Regions from separate parts of the Vibrio sp. R12-SG2-ISO1 genome, predicted to be linked through region 4. Evidence: predicted binding sites of a transcription regulator. Region 4 holds the regulator's gene; each other region holds the start of a gene.
What was found. Region 4 encodes CRP, which controls carbon source genes, mostly activating them, when cyclic AMP is high. Its sites were predicted from a motif close to TGTGANNNNNNTCACA; they were not measured.
Positions count from the first base shown of each region.

Region 1: a site for CRP is predicted at 2,585-2,600, ahead of ectA (diaminobutyrate acetyltransferase). Genes of this name have one in related genera too.
Region 2: a site for CRP is predicted at 1,460-1,475, ahead of cytR (DNA-binding transcriptional regulator CytR). Genes of this name have one in related genera too.
Region 3: a site for CRP is predicted at 1,861-1,876, ahead of recB (exodeoxyribonuclease V subunit beta). Genes of this name have one in related genera too.

Region 1 covers NZ_JCBDGO010000019.1:143,027-147,892, reverse strand. The annotation lists gene AC6R10_RS13925 (putative quinol monooxygenase) at 27-323, opposite strand; gene AC6R10_RS13920 (nitroreductase family protein) at 333-989, opposite strand; gene gloA2 (SMU1112c/YaeR family gloxylase I-like metalloprotein) at 1,223-1,609, shown strand; gene AC6R10_RS13910 (tetratricopeptide repeat protein) at 1,606-2,427, opposite strand; gene ectA (diaminobutyrate acetyltransferase) at 2,700-3,257, shown strand; gene ectB (diaminobutyrate--2-oxoglutarate transaminase) at 3,286-4,551, shown strand; gene AC6R10_RS13895 (ectoine synthase) at 4,617-4,866, shown strand, end outside.
Region 2 covers NZ_JCBDGO010000010.1:192,942-197,807, reverse strand. The annotation lists gene priA (primosomal protein N') at 1-1,388, shown strand, start outside; gene cytR (DNA-binding transcriptional regulator CytR) at 1,739-2,746, shown strand; gene AC6R10_RS10050 (SPOR domain-containing protein) at 2,897-3,442, shown strand; gene hslV (ATP-dependent protease subunit HslV) at 3,583-4,125, shown strand; gene hslU (ATP-dependent protease ATPase subunit HslU) at 4,165-4,866, shown strand, end outside.
Region 3 covers NZ_JCBDGO010000001.1:635,215-640,080, forward strand. The annotation lists gene recB (exodeoxyribonuclease V subunit beta) at 1-1,684, opposite strand, end outside; gene recC (exodeoxyribonuclease V subunit gamma) at 2,058-4,866, opposite strand, start outside.
Region 4 covers NZ_JCBDGO010000029.1:63,867-68,732, forward strand. The annotation lists gene AC6R10_RS18380 (SH2 domain-containing protein) at 1-366, shown strand, start outside; gene AC6R10_RS18385 (YheU family protein) at 535-747, shown strand; gene AC6R10_RS18390 (phosphoribulokinase) at 842-1,711, shown strand; gene crp (cAMP-activated global transcriptional regulator CRP) at 1,969-2,601, shown strand; gene AC6R10_RS18400 (DUF1338 domain-containing protein) at 2,795-3,586, opposite strand; gene astD (succinylglutamate-semialdehyde dehydrogenase) at 3,706-4,866, opposite strand, start outside.

The DNA of each region.
Region 1 (4,866 bases), on a different contig from region 4:
GAATTTGCCTGCTTGTTGGGCGAGACTTAAGCGATTTTCGTCATCTTATCGACGGAGAAACGCTCCACCATGCCCTCAACTTCGGCGCCGTAGGCTTGAAAGTGCGCGCTGGCGGCGTGCGCTTGCAGTGCTTGCTCGGATTGCCAGATTTCATACACAACGAAATGGGCAGGATTGTCGTTGTTTTTGTGCAAATCGTAGCAAATACACCCTACTTCTTTGCGAGTTTGCGTCACTAACTTGGTCAGAGCGCCTTCTACCTGTTCAATATCGTTCGCTTTGGCGATCACATTGGCGACGACAGTAACGGGTTGTTCAGTCATTTTGATGCCTTACAACGTGGTGATTACATCGTCTAGCGCCAAGCGCGCTTTAGGCAAGCCGTGGTTATAGTCTTCACCGTCTAGGTGGTAACCCATCGCAAGTGCGACTTCGACCACGTGACCGTCGAGCTCTTGTTTAAACTCTTCACCAATCAATGCCGGGTCCACTCCTTCCATTGGCGTAGAATCAATGCCAAGGCGAGCTAAGGTGTGAAGAATATTGCCCAGGGCTAGGTAGACTTGGGCTTTGGTCCAGTGACCATTGAAGCCGGTCTCATCGGTGTTCATGTCAGCAAACGCATAGGCACCCATAAACGCATCGTACATGTCAGCAGGTAGGTGGCCCGAGGTAACTTCAGCGTCAACACGTTTGGCGAACTTCTCCTTGGTGAACTTAGGATCGTAAGCAAACAAGATGGTGTGTGAGGCCGCGGTCGCATGCGGTTGGTTGAATTGGTGCATGTTCGCGAACGTATTATGAAAACGCTGCTTCGCTTCGTCAGACTCAACAATGATGAACTTCCAAGGTTGAGAGTTGATTGACGAGGCCGATAAACGCAATGCTTCTTTGATCACCGCCATATCTTCTGCCGAGATACGTTTGCTCGGGTCGTATTTTTTCGCGGTGTAACGAGAGTTCAAATCTTGAATGATTGGGTGAGTCATGTTGGCTCCTAAATTGTCTATGTTGTACTGATGACTAGGGCTGATGTTCACAATGGTCAACCATCACTTGGCCCGCTTATCAAAAGGTTGTCTGCGCTGCGTTGAGGCAGCGAAGCGATGGCGTTACTATAAGCGCGGTCTATGAATGGAAAAAGTGTCATCCTGTCCAATCACTTTGGACTCAATCGTCCATAATCTTTCTAGGACACTGAAAAAATAAGGAAAAATGACTGATGTCTATCAAAGGGTTCCACCATGTCGCCATTATCTGCTCTGACTATTCGACGTCGAAAGCGTTCTACACTCAGGTGTTAGGATTTGAAGTGATCGCGGAAAACTATCGAGCGGAAAGAGCCTCCTACAAACTGGATTTGGCTTTGCCTGGTGGTGGTCAAATTGAGCTCTTTTCCTTTCCATCACCGCCTGAAAGACCAACCCGACCTGAAGCGCGTGGATTGCGTCATTTAGCCTTTGTCGTGGATGACGTTGAGGCGTATGGGCAATATTTAACAGAGCAAGGGGTGGAGGTGGAACCCATCCGAGTGGATGAGTTCACAGGTAGAGCCTTCACATTCTTTCAAGATCCCGATGGTTTACCGCTGGAAATCTATCAAGCTTAGTGGTGCTCATCGAGGAGCAGGGCATCAAATCGTGGGTTGCCATGTAGCCCCTCTAGATCCGGCTCCGTATTGATCAACTCTCGAATCGACGGACTTGATTCAATCGCCAATTCCAAATCCAGAATCGCCTGCTCTTCAATCCCCAAACGAGAGTAGGCACAAGCACGCTGATAGAGTGCAGGGCCATTATTGTTGTCGAGGTTAAGGACACGATTACATAGACTCAACGCCCAGTGGTACTCGCGAATTTCCATCGCTGCATCCGCCTTGTAGGTCAGCGCTTCAAGATCGCCCGGTCGCATGGTCAAGATCTCATCATACACATCAATTCGCTGCTCGGCGGTCGGCATACTTTGCGCCCTTAGCCATAAATTGTGGATTTCATTGATCTTCTCAATCTCTTTGTTGTTTTCACTGATCACGCGCGTCTTACGTTTTAGATCGCGTTCCAATGCACTGAATTTCTTCTCGTACTCTTTGGCAATCGCATCGAGTCGTTTGTCGGCCATGTCTTTGGTGTTGTGCTTGAACTCTCGCAGAGATTGCCAACCAACAAAGGCAATCAACGACGCGACACCGGCGATGATGTAGAAAAAATAGGTCACGGTGACGTTGGCGTAGTTGAGGGATTTGTCGGCCACTTCGAGTTCTCGGTCGGTAATTTGAACCACCAAGCGGCGCTCTAAATCTTGTTGATCTTGGCGCAGAGCTTTGAGCTCATCGAGGATATAGCGCTCCATTAGCGGGCGATCGAGCATCTCGGAGTCGGAGTATTTTTCTTGCTCCGCGAGGGTAGGGAAACTCAGTGAGAGGAGCATGAGAAAACTAATTAGGGTTCGAATCATCGGGGGTTCCAATCGAGTCACTTAAGATAAATATAAGCATAGTTAATCATAGACGCGCGCGACATGATACTCCGAATGAAATAATTTAGTGCACTAACCATTGTTAAACTTTATGTGCAATTTGGATTTATGTGATTTTTATCACAAAAATGCGGTTGATTCGGCGCCAAATTTGATTTTTGGTGCCCGATTTTGCTCATAATAATGGCGAATTTAATTAGAGTTCAAAGGAAATGTATCTGCACATGATTACGTCAGCGCCCTGGGTTATGTATCCGGAAATTACACAACCCCAACGCCCAACGTGGCGGTTTAGAGAGCCGAGTGATACCGATGGCGACCAGATTTTCCAACTCATCAAAGATTGTCCGCCACTGGATGTTAACTCTTCGTACTGTAACTTTCTTCAGTCTACCCACTTTGCGGACACCTGCATTTTGGTTGAGATTGATGATGAGGTGGCTGGATTTATCTCTGCCTACCGCAAGCCACAACAGCCAGATGTGCTGTTTGTTTGGCAAGTGGCGGTATCGAGCGATCACCGAGGTAAAGGCATCGCTTCGAAAATGTTAGACCGCCTGCTCGCTCGCGACACCTTGTCCGACATCAACGCGATAGAAACGACGATAACAAAGAACAATACGGCGTCGTGGATGTTGTTCGAAAAGCTGGACAAACGTCATGGCAAGCGCGGTGAGATTTCGGTTTTCTTGGACCAAAACACCCATTTTAAAGGGGAGCACGATACTGAGTATTTGTATCGCATCCCACTTTCTCGTGCTCACGCACACTCGTCCCAATAAATAATTGAGGAACCCAAACGGTCTTATTATGGATATTTTTAATAAGCAAGAATCAAAAGTACGTTCATATTCAAACAACTTTCCGGTGGTATTCACCAAAGCCAAAGGTTGCTGGCTAGAAACTGAAGGGGGCGAGCGCTATCTCGATTTCTTAGCCGGTGCGGGCTCATTGAACTATGGCCACAACAACCCGGTACTAAAAATGGCCTTGTTGGAGTACATCGAATCTGATGGCATCACGCATGGTTTAGACATGCACTCCACCGCCAAAGCGGCGTTTCTTGACGCGTTTAATCGCATCATCCTTGCGCCGCGTGAACTCAACTACAAACTGCAGTTTACTGGCCCAACGGGCACAAACGCGGTAGAAGCCGCGCTCAAATTGGCGCGTAAAGTGACAGGACGTAGTTCGATTGTCGCCTTTACCAACGGTTTCCACGGCTGTACTGCTGGGGCACTGGCTGCAACGGGTAACCAGCATCATCGACAAGAAATGGGCCAAATGCAGAGCCAAGTGACGCGTATTCCATTTGATGGTTATGCCGATATTGATGGCTTAAAACTGTTTGAAACCATGCTGCAAGATAACTCAAGCGGTATGGATAAACCTGCCGCTGTACTGCTTGAAACCGTACAGGGTGAAGGGGGGTTGAATGTGGCCTCTAACGCTTGGCTACAAAAACTCGACGCACTGTGTAAAGCCAACGGCATTCTACTGATTGTTGATGATATTCAAGCGGGCTGTGGCCGTACGGGCACCTTCTTTAGTTTCGAACCTGCGGGGATCACCCCAGATATCGTGACGCTCTCGAAGTCGATTGGTGGTTACGGCTTACCGATGGCCGTCGTGTTGCTGCGTCCGGAACTGGATATTTGGAAGCCTGGTGAGCACAACGGTACGTTTAGAGGTAACAACCATGCCTTCGTCACCGCAGCGAAAGCGCTTGAGACCTACTGGGCCGATCCACAGTTTGAAGCCCACGTGAAAAACTGCGCCGACAAAGTGACGCAATTGACTACTCGCAGCTTGAAGCGTCACCCTAACTTGTTTGAGCAAGTGAAAGGTCGCGGCATGATGCAGGGTATCGAGTGTGTCAACGGCGACATTGCCAGCGACATTGCGAAGCACTGTTTTGAGCTCGGCATGGTGATCGAGACAGCAGGGCCTGACGATGAAGTGGTGAAGTTTTTCTGCCCGCTGACCATCACAGAAGAAGAACTAGAACAAGGTCTGCGCATCTTTGAAGAGGCAGTTCAACGGGTCGCGGTTAAGCAGTTCAAGCAAGCATCTTAAGCTCAAAACAACGTCGTACCGACCCCATTCGGTTGGCAGAAAAAGAAAGCGAAAAGGAACAGAGAATGATAGTCAGAACCTTAGATGAATGTCGTGATAGTGAACGTCGAATCGCGACGGATAATTGGGAAAGCGTGCGTATGTTGCTCAAAGACGACAACATGGGCTTTTCTTTCCACATCACGACGATTTACGAAGACAGCGAAACGCACATCCACTACAAAAATCATCTAGAGTCTGTCTACTGCATGAGCGGTAAAGGTGAAATTGAAGTCGTCGGTGGTAAGACATACCACATTGAGCCGGGTACATTGT
Region 2 (4,866 bases), on a different contig from region 4:
CGATTGAGGTAGTACATTCTGGATTGAATGACACCGAGCGCCTCAATGCCTGGTTGTGCGCGCGCGATAAAGTGGCCGGCATTGTGATTGGGACGCGATCTGCATTGCTGACGCCTTTTGCTGATCTGGGCATTATTATTGTCGATGAAGAGCACGATAGCTCTTACAAGCAGCAAGATAGCTTGCGCTACCATGCGCGCGATGTGGCGGTCATGCGCGCCAACAAAGAGCAGATCCCGATTGTTCTTGGTTCAGCAACGCCCGCGTTAGAAACGCTGCACAATGCGCTGTCTGGCAAATATCATCATCTGCATTTGTCTCGCCGAGCAGGCAGTGCGGTGCCCACCACCAATCAAGTGATTGACGTCAAAGGGCTCTATTTAGAGGGGGGCCTCTCTGCGCCACTGATCGCTCAAATGCGCAAGCACCTCAACGCAGGCAATCAGGTGATGCTGTTTTTAAATCGACGCGGCTTTTCCCCGGCTCTGATGTGTCACGAATGTGGCTGGATCGCAGAATGCAAGCGCTGCGACGCCTACTACACCTACCATCAGCACAGCAGCGAAATTCGCTGTCACCACTGTGGCTCTCAGCAGCCGACGATCCACCAGTGCCAAGGGTGTGGTTCCACTCAACTGGTCACTGTTGGGGTGGGAACCGAGCAGCTAGAGAAACAACTGCATACGCTCTTTCCAGAGCAGAAAACCATTCGTATTGACCGCGACAGCACGCGGCGCAAAGGCAGCCTAGAAGAGGCGTTAAGCGCCATTCGACGCGGTGAATATCAGATTCTGATCGGCACGCAAATGCTCGCCAAAGGGCACCATTTCCCGGATGTGACGCTGGTGGCGCTGTTGGATGTCGATGGCTCACTCTACAGCAGCGACTTTCGAGCCTCTGAGCGTTTAGCCCAGCTATTCATTCAGGTGGCAGGCCGAGCGGGGCGTGCCAGTAAACCCGGTGAAGTGTTGTTGCAAACCCACCACCCAGAGCACAGCCTATTGCAAGCACTGTTGAAAAAGAGTTATCGGGACTTCGCCGAGGTGGCCTTAGCAGAGCGAAAACTGGCGGCGTTGCCCCCGTATTCGTTTTTAACGCTGTTTCGTGCGGAGGCGAACCAATCTGAGCTGGTGGAAGAGTTCCTACGCCAAGTCCGCTTTACTTTAGAATCCCACCCTCTGTTTGATTCCGGCTGCATGGTGCTGGGCCCGACACCCGCCCCGCTTGCCAAACGTGCGGGTAAGTTCCGTTGGCAATTACTGCTGCAAACCGAGCAGCGCTCATTAATGCAAAAGCTGCTGGCCAGTGCTAAGCCGGCTATCGAGTTGCTGCCGAGCGCGAAAAAGGTCCGTTGGTCGGTCGATATCGAGCCTCAAGACTTGAGCTAACACGCCGATTAGTTTAAATAAGGGCAGGGACGATAGGCGCTGTGAGCTGATTTCGTTCTTTTTCATTTATTTGTGATCTGGCTCTCTTTTATAGTTCGGGTTTTGTTAAATATCCCGTAACTTTCTGTTTCGAAATGAATAAACTAGTTGTTTGGAAAGGGATAGGCGAAGCGAACCTTGGCAAGAGCCAAACGATTGCGTTTCGCTGCCAATAAGAGTGGGCATCAGCCTACCATCATCATAAGCGGTGCAGGATTGACCCCGTCATCACCACACCAGACGCTATGATCAAGGCAACAAGGTTTAGGTGGCTAAAGCGCTACATCTTTAATTAAGAGGGTTAATAACTTATGGCGACAATGAAGGATGTTGCCCAGCTTGCGGGAGTGTCGACGGCGACGGTATCACGGGCGTTGATGAATCCCGAGAAAGTCTCTTCTGCGACGAGAAAACGCGTCGAAGAGGCGGTGCTTGAAGCTGGCTACTCACCCAACTCGCTGGCGCGCAATCTGCGTAGAAACGAATCAAAGACCATCATCGCGATCATCCCAGACATATGCGATCCCTATTACACCGAAATCATTCGTGGCATTGAAGATGCGGCTATGGAGCACGGTTACATCGTATTGCTTGGGGACAGCGGCCAACAAAGAAAGCGTGAAAGCTCTTTTGTGAACTTGGTATTCACTAAGCAGGCCGATGGCATGCTGCTGCTCGGTACGGATTTACCGTTTGATGTTAGCAAGGCAGAACAAAAGAATCTGCCGCCGATGGTCATGGCCTGCGAGTTTGCGCCTGAGTTAGAGTTGCCCACCGTGCATATTGATAACCTCACTTCCGCATTTGAAGCGGTCAACTACCTGACTCAGATGGGCCATCGCCGTGTCGCGCAGATTTCAGGGCCTGAGAGTGCTCTACTGTGTCAGTTCCGTCACCAGGGTTATCAACAAGCGTTGCGCCGCGCAGGCCTAACGATGAACGAACACTATTGCGCAGAAGGCAACTTCACATTTGAAGATGGTGCGAAGGCGATTCGTCAGTTGTTGGCCTTATCTGAGCCGCCGACAGCGGTTTTTTGTCACAATGATATGATGGCGATTGGCGCGATTCAGGAAGCGAAAAAGCTCGGACTTCGCGTGCCACAAGATCTATCGGTCGTTGGTTTTGATGACATTCAGTTTGCGCAATACTGCGATCCACCACTCACTACGATTTCTCAGCCGCGTTATGAAATCGGGCGTCAGGCGATGCTGATGATGCTTGAGATCCTCCGTGGCCACGACGTGCGTGCCGGTTCTCGACTGCTCGAAACCGAACTGGTGATTCGAGATAGCGCCGCGCCGCCGCGCGTCCTCTAGACGACTTGAACGGTCATTGAGCCGCCGGGCGCGCTGGTCGCGCCACTTTGCGGCCAGTTTTGCTGAGCCGCTTCCAATTCCGGTCTGTCCTCACACACAAATCTGCTTTAACATAGCGAGCAGTTGTATTGAATGGTTTGATAATCAGTTGTGGCGAATAGAGATTACGTAAAGCGCGGCAGTAGCCGTAAGCCGACTAAAAAAGCCGCCCCGCGCCGCAAGAAACCGTGGCGCAGTGGTTTGTTGGCCATCGCATTGGTCTCGGCGTTCGGTTATGGGTTGTATCTACTCAGTAGCGATCCTGAGCCGCCTGCGCCGGTGGTTCAACCCGCGAAGCCTACCCCGAAACCCAAAGCGAAAAGCAGCCAAACTCTCCCTCCTCCGCCAGAAGAGAAGTGGGATTATGTCGAGTCGTTGCCGAGTCGTGAAGTGGAAGTGAAAGCCAAAGAGCTGGTGGTGTCTGAGATTCCCTACATCATGCAGTGCGGCGCGTACAAAACCGCGCAGCAAGCTGAAGCGCGTAAGTTGGATATTGCTTTCCAAGGCATCAACAGCAAAATTCGCAAAAAAGAAGACAGCAGTTGGTATCGTGTGGTGCTTGGCCCATACAAATTTAAGCGTGACGCAGAGCGTGACAAGCACAAGTTACAGCGCGCCAAGATCGAGCCTTGTGCGATTTGGAAAGAAGCACAATAAACGCCCACGTCTAATGCGTTCAAAGTCAAAACATCGCCTCGCCTTCTTGTCGGGGCGATGTCTTTTCTGCCCTTGAATTCTGTTTTTCACAGCCTCATATAAAGACTAACATCCAAATGAATAAAGTATGAGGCCCCACCGTGACTACCATTGTATCCGTACGTCGTAACAACAAAGTCGTCATTGCTGGTGATGGACAAGTATCACTGGGTAACACCGTGATGAAAGGCAACGCACGTAAAGTTCGCCGTTTGTACAACAACAAGGTACTTGCGGGGTTTGCCGGTGGTACTGCCGACGCGTTTACCTTGTTCGAACGTTTTGAAAGTAAGTTGCAAATGCACCAAGGTCATTTGACCAAAGCGGCGGTTGAGCTGGCCAAAGATTGGCGCAGTGACCGTGCGCTGCGCAAGCTTGAAGCTTTGTTGGCCGTCGCTGATGAGACGGCATCGTTGATCATTACCGGTAATGGTGATGTGGTGCAGCCAGAAAACGATTTGATCGCGATTGGTTCTGGGGGCAACTTTGCGCAAGCGGCAGCGACGGCGCTGCTCGAAAACACCGAACTCGACGCCCGTGACATCGCGGAAAAGTCGCTCAAAATTGCTGGTGATATCTGTGTGTTCACCAACCATCACCACACTATCGAAGAACTAGAAATCCCGCACAGCGCTGCGAAGTAAAAAGCAAGATAGTGGTCACTACATTTAAGGAATTCAATTATGTCTGAAATGACTCCTCGCGAAATCGTCCACGAACTGAATCGCCACATCATTGGCCAAGAAAACGCAAAACGCTCTGTGGCGATCGCGCTCCGTAACCGCTGGCGTCGTATGCAGCTAGAAGAAGGCTTGCGCAGCGAAGTGACACCGAAGAACATTCTGATGATCGGGCCAACGGGTGTGGGTAAAACTGAAATTGCCCGTCGCTTAGCCAAGTTAGCCAATGCGCCCTTCATCAAAGTTGAAGCCACCAAGTTCACGGAAGTGGGCTACGTGGGCAAAGAGGTGGAGACCATTATTCGTGATTTGACCGATGTCGCGGTCAAAATGACGCACCAACAGGCGATGGAAAAAGTGAAGTTCCGCGCCGAGGAGCAAGCCGAGGAGCGCATTCTTGATGCGCTATTGCCGCCAGCACGCGATGCTTGGGGCCAGAATGAGCAGCAAGACGAGAGTTCGTCGAATACTCGTCAAGTGTTCCGCAAAAAACTCCGTGAAGGCAAACTTGACGATAAAGAGATTGAGATTGATGTCGCTGCGCCACAAATGGGCGTCGAGATCATGGCGCCTCCTGGCATGGAGGAGATGACCAATCAGCTTCAAGGCATGTTCGCCAACTTAGCCGGTGATACTAAGAAGAAGCGTAAGCTGAAAATCAAAGATGCGTTCAAAGCGTTGACCGAAGAAGAAGCCGCGAAGCTG
Region 3 (4,866 bases), on a different contig from region 4:
CCTGCTCGCCTTTCGCGCCCACCAACATGGCTTCGTTATTAGCCGCAGCCTGAAGAATTGTCTGGATCTGGTTGGCCGTCGCACTCGCCATCGCCTCAAGGTACTCACCTTTGGCGAGCGGTTTCTCTTCAGCTTCTTGTAACCAATACGTCAACGCAGGTTGTCGTGTGCCGCTTAAAGTCCAACCTTTGCGCTCAGAGCCCGGAGAGGCGTTGACGGGATGAAAAGGAATATCTTGATCGTAGATAAACGGGCTTTGTGGCATTGAAAACACTTGATTGACCGCTGCCACCATATCGGCGCTTGAACGCCAGTTCGTGCCCAAAGTGAAATGCGACGTCACTTGTTGGCGCGCTTTAATGTAGGTAAAAATATCCGCGCCACGAAACGCATAAATCGCCTGTTTCGGATCGCCAATCATAAACAGACCGCACTCAGGACGATCTAGGTAAATACGGCTGAAAATACTGTATTGCAGCGGATCGGTATCTTGGAATTCGTCGATCATTGCAACGGGATAGAGAGTGCGAATGCGCTCACGCAGCAACTCAGTATCATCAAGGTCGATCGCCGCAGAGAGCTGAGTCAACAAGTCATCAAACGAGAGCCACTGCTTCTGAGCTTTGGCCGCTGCCAGCATTGCGCGGCAATGCTCTATCGCATGAGCCAACATCGGCGCTTTCAGATCCACCGGGTGAGCGAGGTGGGCTTCAATACGTGCAAATAACGGGTGCTCAGGCGCTTGGCCTTTCGGTGTTTTTTCAAGCAGTGCGTTTTGCGCAAACTTCTCCAGCGCCGTAGGTATCTCATAGTTTGTCGTTGCCTGGGCTGCCCAGGCAGAAACACTCTCTATCCAGGTCGGTAGCGATTTTTTACTGTAACTGCGCTTATTGACGTCTGACTCGTTGATGATCGCCAGCACCTCGTCTTGATGCGCTCGCCAAAGTGCCTTGAGTTCATCAATTTGAGCCAGATTACGCTCATGCAGATCCGCTAAGCTGCCCTGCATTGCAGGCACGCTTAACGCCAAAGGTGCACCAGTCAAATAGTTCGAAATCGCGGCTAACAGCTCATTCGGCGCCCGCCAAATTCGGCGAATTTCACCTGCCAGTTGGGGGGGTAATGGATAGAAATTACGCCGCCAATAATCTGCGACCACTTGCGCTTTTAGATGGCTTTCATCAGTGACAAATTCATTGCTAAATCGACTGCCTGACTCAAACGCATTTTGCGTCAGCATCCGCTGGCAGAAACCATGAATCGTGTAGACGGCGGCTTCATCCATCTGCCTTTCCGCTTGCAGCAAAATTTGCGCAGCTTGGGCGTGATCCGTCACCGCTTCCAGCAAAGGCTCGATCACTGGGTCGCTGCTTTGGCCACGAGCAAAAGCAAGGCGCGCGTCATGAATACGCGCTCTGATCCTATCGCGTAGCTCCGCCGTGGCAGCCTCAGTAAAGGTCACCACCAAAATCTGATCCACAGTGAGCGGATGCGCGTGCCGAGTCTGATCGTCGCCATGCCCGAGTAGCAAGCGCAAATAGAGCCCAGCAATGGTAAAGGTTTTTCCTGTCCCAGCGGAGGCTTCAATCAGCCGAGCACCATGCAATGGAAAAGTCATCGTATCGAGTGCGGTCGGTGTGATATCACCACCACTAGAAAGAGTGGAACGAGACGATGCGGTCATAAAACTCTGCCCTTTAACTGTTCGAGTTCACACATTGGCTCAATCGCACATTGTATGAATTCATGGATGTTTCACCTATCACGATTCAGCTCGACAATATTAGTGCTAATACTCAATGTGATCCGGTTAATAAAACGCTATTTTATCTGTTAACCCCATAAAAATACGGGGAGTTCTGCGATCTTACTCACAGCAGCCTACAGAGTGAGTCGTTAGTATTCGCAGCACGAGTTGAGGCAGTGTGTCTGCCCATCAACCCAACAAATCATGGTCCCTCTGACCTGTGGCCGTACAGCGAACGCCCTACACTATAATGATTTTCTGGCGGCCACTTTACCTTCTGCTATTTTTGCTCTTCATCTTCACTGACCCTTTACGACACATCGGCAGCGTCTTGTGCAGCGAGACGAGGTGCTTGAATGACGCGAGCAGCCAATGTGCGCACTCGAGCGGCCAGTTGATCATCCCATTGCGGCCAAATACGACGAATATAACTGTCGTTGCCTTCGCCACTCGACATGTAGCCATCATTGAACGTATCGGCCATTTTTTTCAGCGATTTGTCTTCATCGTCCGCCCACTTTCCGCGGCTAAAGCCCGCCTCTATCGCCGCTAAAGCGGTACGGGGGAAATAAGGTAAAGGCTCACTCATACCTTGGTAGTAAAGACCCACCAGCTCATTGAGTAGTGCGTACGCTTGCTCACGAGACTCTAGTGCAGGGTAGATTAGATGCTGCGCCCCTTCATTTTTGTCATAGCCGATCAGGTGAGTGCGCAGCGCACGGCCACTGGCGGCCATGGCCAAATGATCAAGCCAAGCGGAGAGATAGTCTTGAGATCGAATCCGCCCTGTACGAAAACGCACAAGCCCAGATTGGTACACTTGAGTCAACCAGCCGACCAGCTGTACGGGTTTGCCATCGCCAAGCACATCCAACGTGAGAGTGACTTCATGATCCTCACAAGGCGCTTGACACAATCCGTGCAAGGTTTTCGCTAACTCTTCACTTTGCACTCGGTTGGTTTCAAACTCAATGTCACCAAAGGCGCCAATAGGCAAACGCCCTTCGGCGCGATGCTTCGCCACACATTGCGCCATCAAGCGACTAGGATCGCGATCAGCTAATGTGTGAGCGGTCAGCAGTGTCGTAAGCAGCTCATCGCGCAACTGATAGCTTTCCAGTCCGCCCAGCACAAAGGGCTCTTCATCGTTCATCACAGGTTGCGGCGGCTCAAACGTCACCTTTAAACGGCGGTTGAAAAAGTACTGAACAGGCAGACGCCAAAAGCGTTGCAGCTCGACTAAATCCAACTCGAGTGGAAAGTGTGCGCCGAGTAGGTAGTCACTCAACTGACGCTGGAAGTCGCCACTCTTTTGCCCCTGGCGCAAGGCGGCAGGTAACCACTCTTGGGCATAACTCGCCCGCTCGCCAATAAACGCCTCAGCGCTGAACGGCACCATAGGATGAGTCGTGCTCAAGTGGTGAACAAGGCGCGAGCCGGACTCATCACAGCCTAAATCTGAATCGCCTTCCAAACAGTAGTTTTGATGGCAGTATTCCATTAACTCAGAGACCAACACCGATGGCATGCGCGGCGTGTTGTCTTGAATTGAGCGCCCGACATAACTGATGTAAAGCGTGTCCTGCGCCGATAACAGCGCCTCTAAGAAAAGGTAGCGGTCATCATCACGGCGCGAACGGTCGCCATGCTTGGCGCGACCATTCATCAAATCAAACCCTTCCGGCGGCACAGACCTTGGGTAAACGCCTTCATTCATCCCCAATAGACACACAGTCTTAAATGGAATGGAGCGCATCGGCATGAGGGTACAGAAGTTGACTTGGCCGGCAAGAAAGCGCTGACTTACCCGCGTACCAGAGAGTTTGTCACGCAAATACTGCGTCACAATCGCCGCAGAGAGCGGTGCACTGAACGCGGCATCATTCAGCTGCTCTTTGAGCATCGCCAACGTATCACGAATGGATTTGAGCGCCGCTTCGCCATCCAAATCCACTAAAAAGAAATCATCCAACAGCTGAGTCAGCACTTCGCGCCACTGATCCACACCTTGGCTCTGCGCTAACTTGGCGCGATAAAGCGCAATGGTTTCAATATAGTGAGCCAGTTTGCCCGCCAGTTCAGCGCCAAGACCTTGAACTTCGTTAAATGGCGCCAGTTCACCTTGTTCGGTGTTCAGCAGCCCTGCCGATGCAGGCATCGCATAGCCCAGCAACATGCGGTTGATACCAAATTGCCATGTATTTTGGCCGGTTTTAGGCAAATCAAATTCTTGCGCGGTGTGGCCGTCGAGCCCCCAGCGAATCCCCGATTGCTCTACCCACTGTTTAGCGCGAATAAACTCGTCATCGTCGAGACCAAATCGCGCCAAGATCGCTGGTGTTTCCAGCAGCTCAAGCAGCTCCGAGGCCAAACAGCGCGATTGCGGCAGCATGGTCAATAATAAGAAAGCGTTCAAGATCGGGCTTTCTTGGTTGGCACTGCGATCCGAGATAGAAAAAGGGATGAATCGTTCACCCGGCGCATTGCCAAACACCGCTTGAATGGCCGGACTGTAGGCATTGATGTCCGCCACCATCACAATCACATCACGCGGTTTGAGCAACGGATCCGCTTCAAACATTGCCAACAATTGATCGTGCAGCACTTCCACTTCTCGCATTGGGCTATGACAAGCATGTAAGGTCAGGGAGCGGTCTTGCAGCGAAACGCGACGTTTATGGTGGCTCGTGTCGAGCAACGTATCATCTTGATGCTCTTCAAGATTGAGGATATCGGCCTGCAGTTCGTGCAGCAATGAGTCTCGCTCGATATCCACAAAGGCTTCAATCTCATGGGATTCCAACTGAGAGAGCAGATACATGTTGTCGCGCCCCAATTTGCCCATTGAGGCCAGTAAGCTGTTCCCCACCACATCGGTGTGCAGCTCATCCACTATATTCTCTTCAAGGCTGCCTTTGAGCGGTTCGCTCTCGCCTTGCCACTCTGAGTGATCCTCTCGCCACACCAAATGTTTGCGCCGCTTCGCCGCCAATTTTGCTAAGAATTTACGGTCACGGACCTCCCCCCAATAGTAGCGACACGGATTGGTGAACATGAGATGGACATCAATGTGCTCACCGATCGCTTTAAGCGCATCCATATAGCGCGGCGGCAACGAA
Region 4 (4,866 bases):
GCATCCCTCGACCTGCAAAGAACCTTGGTTCAATCTACGCTCGATAACACCTCGACAAGACAAAGTATCTACGCGACGGCAAAGCAATATCAACCACTCATGTCGTTTGATAACGGTATCGACACTAGTTGGAACTCTTCCCTTGATAAAGTGGAAGTATCGCTCGTCGAAAGCGCAGCAAACAGCGATGTCGAGGACGCTCTATTGACCAGTAATTTTGATGCTTATGCTATCGCCAACAATACTTATTTAAGTAAGAACTACGCTGATAGCATCGGTGTACTAGAGAACTCAGCAACCATTGAAACTACGCTCAATAAACTCCTATTCACTGAGTACAAGATTTTCAGATATAGTCATCAATAAGTTCGCAAACTTAATCAAGACTGGGCAAAAAATCGCCCATTATTTTACCAAGGGAGAGCCATCGCGCTCTCCCCTGTACGTTATACCGCGAGTGCATAAAGTCCCTAGAACCCCTCTAGGAACTAGGCACTGACGACTAGGAACTCCCCCATCAACCAACGAGGCCCTATGATTATCCCTTGGCAACAAATCGCTCCTGACACCCTAGACAACCTGATCCGTGAATTTGTACTGCGTGAAGGGACGGACTATGGCGAGCAGGAAATCTCTCTTGACGAGAAAATCGCCCAGATCCGTCAGAGCTTGGTGAGTGGTGAAGCTGTGGTGGTCTATTCAGAGCTGCATGAGAGCGTGGATATTCAACTCAAATCAAAGTTTTAATATTTCCAGTGCGTTAAAAAACGCCATACCGTGATCAATCAATAGAACATGCTATATTGGTCATCATTTGACAAGGAATAAGACAAGGTTTGTCATGTCAGCAAAACACCCCATTATTGCCGTAACGGGCTCTTCCGGTGCGGGCACAACCACGACCTCTGAAGCGTTTCGCAAAATGTTTAACATGATGCGCGTGAAACCGGCTTGGGTGGAAGGGGACAGTTTCCACCGCTTTACGCGCCCAGAAATGGATGTCGAGATCCGCAAAGCGCGCGAGCAAGGACGCCACATCAGCTACTTTGGTCCGCAGGCGAACGACTTCCCTGCGCTGTCTGCGTTTTTTAAGCAGTATGGCAATGAAGGCACAGGGCAAATTCGTCGCTACTTGCACACCTTCGATGAAGCCGTGCCCTACAATCAAATGCCGGGCACCTTCACGCCGTGGCAAGATTTGCCGGAAAATTCTGACGTCTTGTTCTATGAAGGACTGCATGGCGGCGTGGTGGATGGTGAGGTTAATGTCGCCCAACACGTCGACTTTTTGATTGGCATGGTGCCGATTGTGAACTTGGAGTGGATTCAAAAATTCGTCCGTGACACGCGCGATCGCGGTCACTCACGCGAAGCGGTGATGGACTCGATTGTCCGCTCGATGGATGACTATCTCAACTACATTACCCCGCAATTTTCGCGCACCCACATCAACTTCCAACGCGTGCCGACCGTCGATACGTCCAACCCACTTAACGCTAAAGGCATCCCAAGTTTGGATGAGAGTTTCGTGGTGATCCGCCTGCGCGGCATCAAACAGGTCGACTTCCCATATCTGCTCGCTATGATTGATGGCTCTTTCATGTCGCGCCACAACACCATTGTCGTGCCGGGGGGTAAGATGAGTTTTGCGATGGAGCTCATCGTCAGACCTATCCTACAGCAGCTTATCGAGACGGGTAAAATTGGCTAGCGATCAGTCCTAAGACCCGTTTACTTGTCATACCGTGATCATGTGCACATTTTTGCGTAAACAATCACCAACTTGACACGATTAAAATCAAGAAATCCCTTTTGAAAAAGGCTACTATTTGTAACCGAAACAAAGATGGCTTGCAGCATTGAATAAGTGCTCTTATCCTAAAAAGCCTTGTTCAAGGCTTCGCGTCTTTTACTGGCGCGACAAAAATGGAAAGCGGCAAGCGTACCCTGCAGAGGAAGTGAGATATTATGGTTCTAGGTAAACCTCAAACCGATCCAACATTAGAGTGGTTCCTGTCACATTGTCATATTCATAAGTACCCATCAAAAAGCACATTGATCCACGCCGGTGAGAAAGCAGAGACGCTTTACTACATCGTCAAAGGCTCTGTGGCGGTACTGATTAAAGACGAAGAAGGTAAGGAAATGATCCTTTCTTACCTAAACCAAGGTGACTTTATCGGTGAACTTGGTCTATTTGAAGAAGATCAAGAGCGTACCGCTTGGGTTCGCGCTAAATCACCTTGTGAAGTTGCAGAGATCTCATTCAAGAAATTCCGTCAGCTTATCCAAGTCAACCCTGACATCCTGATGCGTCTATCTGCGCAAATGGCAAGCCGCCTACAAGTGACGAGCCAAAAAGTCGGTGACCTCGCCTTCCTAGACGTGACAGGCCGCATCGCGCAGACGCTACTTAACCTAGCGAAACAGCCAGATGCCATGACGCACCCAGACGGCATGCAAATCAAGATCACTCGTCAAGAGATCGGTCAGATTGTCGGCTGTTCACGTGAGACCGTTGGCCGAATCTTGAAGATGCTTGAAGAGCAAAACCTGATCTCCGCCCACGGTAAAACCATCGTCGTCTACGGCACGCGATAAGAGTTAGAGGCGAGTTCCTAGTGACGAGTTCCTAGAGAAAACCTTTAAAGATAAGAAAGCCACCCTGTCTACCAGCGGTGGCTTTTTATTTACCAGGCCCTAGCACCATCACCCACTACCCATCACCCATTTCACCAGCCCCCTCTAGGAACTAGTAACTAGGAACTAGGCACTCCCATCAACTAGGCACTCCCTACCCATTCGTACTCTCAAATATCTTATCCGCTGACGCCGCGACAAACCCTGGGTAGAGCTCCCCATTACTCATCTGATAGCGTTTGGCAAATTCGTAGAAGCCGCCTGGGATCACTTGCGTACCGTCACTAAAGCTCACCTCGACTTTGTCTGCCATGGTGGACGATTGCTCAAGCAGTACCTCTGGTGAGCCTTTCACTTCGCCGCCCGACTCATTGATGACAAAACCCGCTTGGCGAAGATGCTCATTCACCGCCGCCACCTCGTCAAATGCCTTGAGCTGATTAACGCTTACGGTGAAATGGTTAGCCCCATAGCCGTGCGCCGCAAGCCATGCTGCGTACTCACTCTCTTGGGCGAGGGTTTGAAAATCTTCATAGCTGAGATCCCACAAACGGCCCGCATACAAAAACTCATGGCTTTGTAGTGTGGATGCCTCCACTTGTGCCACCAGCTTGCTGACAATGCTTTGCAGAGGCGCTGAGCACTCTTCGACTTTCAGCTCACTGATGAACACTTTTGGCAGCGTCGGATCGGCGTGCTCATAGTGCTTGGCGACCAAGTGCTTGCTCTCAAAAAGATAATCACCACACGCTTGGTAACCCAGTGCAATAAATGGCGCAGCTAATGTCTCGATACCGAGCGGCGCGATGTTAAAGGTGCGCAGCGCAATATGGTCATTGATCAGCGGCTCATCTTCTTCTAAAAGCTGATGAACCTTGGCCGCTTGAGGGCATAGACGAGAAATATAGTCTTGCCACAGTAAATCGAACAGTTGAGCAGGCGTCATAACGTCTCCATGTTAATCGTGAAGCTGAATCGTAAAGCTAGTTCTTTAAAAGAATGGCTTAATCACAAACCTAGCAATGAATCGAACACCTTGGGCTCCAAGCGAGCCCAAGGTGCGTCTTACAGTTCTACACCCGGGCTTAACGTCTCAGGCAGCAAGGTGTGCTCGCCTTCCATCGACGCCATAGGGTAAGCGCAATAATCCGCAGCGTAGTAAGCACTTGGGCGAAGGTTGCCCGAGGCGCCCGGTCCGCCAAACGGCGCATCGCCACTCGCCCCAGTTAATTGGCGGTTGCGATTGACGATCCCTGCACGAATGTGGTCAACAAAGTAGGCCCACTCATCATCATCAGTGGACACCAGTCCAGCAGAGAGACCAAAGCGGGTGTCATTGGCCAGCTCAACCGCGCGCTCAAGACCTTGATAACGCACCACTTGCAGCAGCGGGCCAAAATACTCTTCATCTGGCAGCGCGTCGATGGCCGTGACATCAATAATCCCCGGAGTGACAAACGCCGCCTCGCCCGCTTTCGCTTCCACCAAGCTCACACCACCAAGGCTCTGTAAGTTCGCCTGTGCGTTGAGGATAAAGTGTGCCGCAGCTTTAGAAATTTGTGGTCCCATAAAAGGCGCTGGCTCTGCAAACGGCTGATCGACGCGCAGCTTGCGTGTGGCCTCAACCAAGCGATTGACCAAGGCATCGCCTTTGTCGCCCACAGGCACATAGAGACGACGCGCGCAGGTACAACGCTGCCCAGCACTGATAAAGGCCGATTGCAAAATGGTGTAGACCGTTGCGTCCAGCTCACCGTAGTGCTCACTGATGACCATAGGGTTGTTGCCGCCCATCTCCAGTGCCAGCATCTTGTCTGGCTGACCTGCAAACTGACGATGCAGCAGATGACCCGTATTGGCGCTACCAGTAAACAGCAGGCCGTCAATGCCTTTGGACTCCGCCAGCGCAATGCCCGTCTCTTTGCCCCCTTGGACTAAATTGATCACGCCCGCAGGTAATCCGGCTTGTTGCCACAGCTTCATCGCTAGCTCACCGGTCAGCGGCGTTTGCTCTGACGGCTTGAACACCACGGTATTGCCCGCCAGCAGCGCTGGGACAATGTGACCATTGGGTAAATGACACGGGAAGTTATACGGGCCAAACACCGCCATCACACCCAGCGGGCGATGGCGCAGCACAATTTGGTTGCCCGCCGCTTCACGGGTACTTTCGCCTGTGCGATCATGATAAGCGCGAATAGAGATGGCAATTTTGCCCGCCATCGC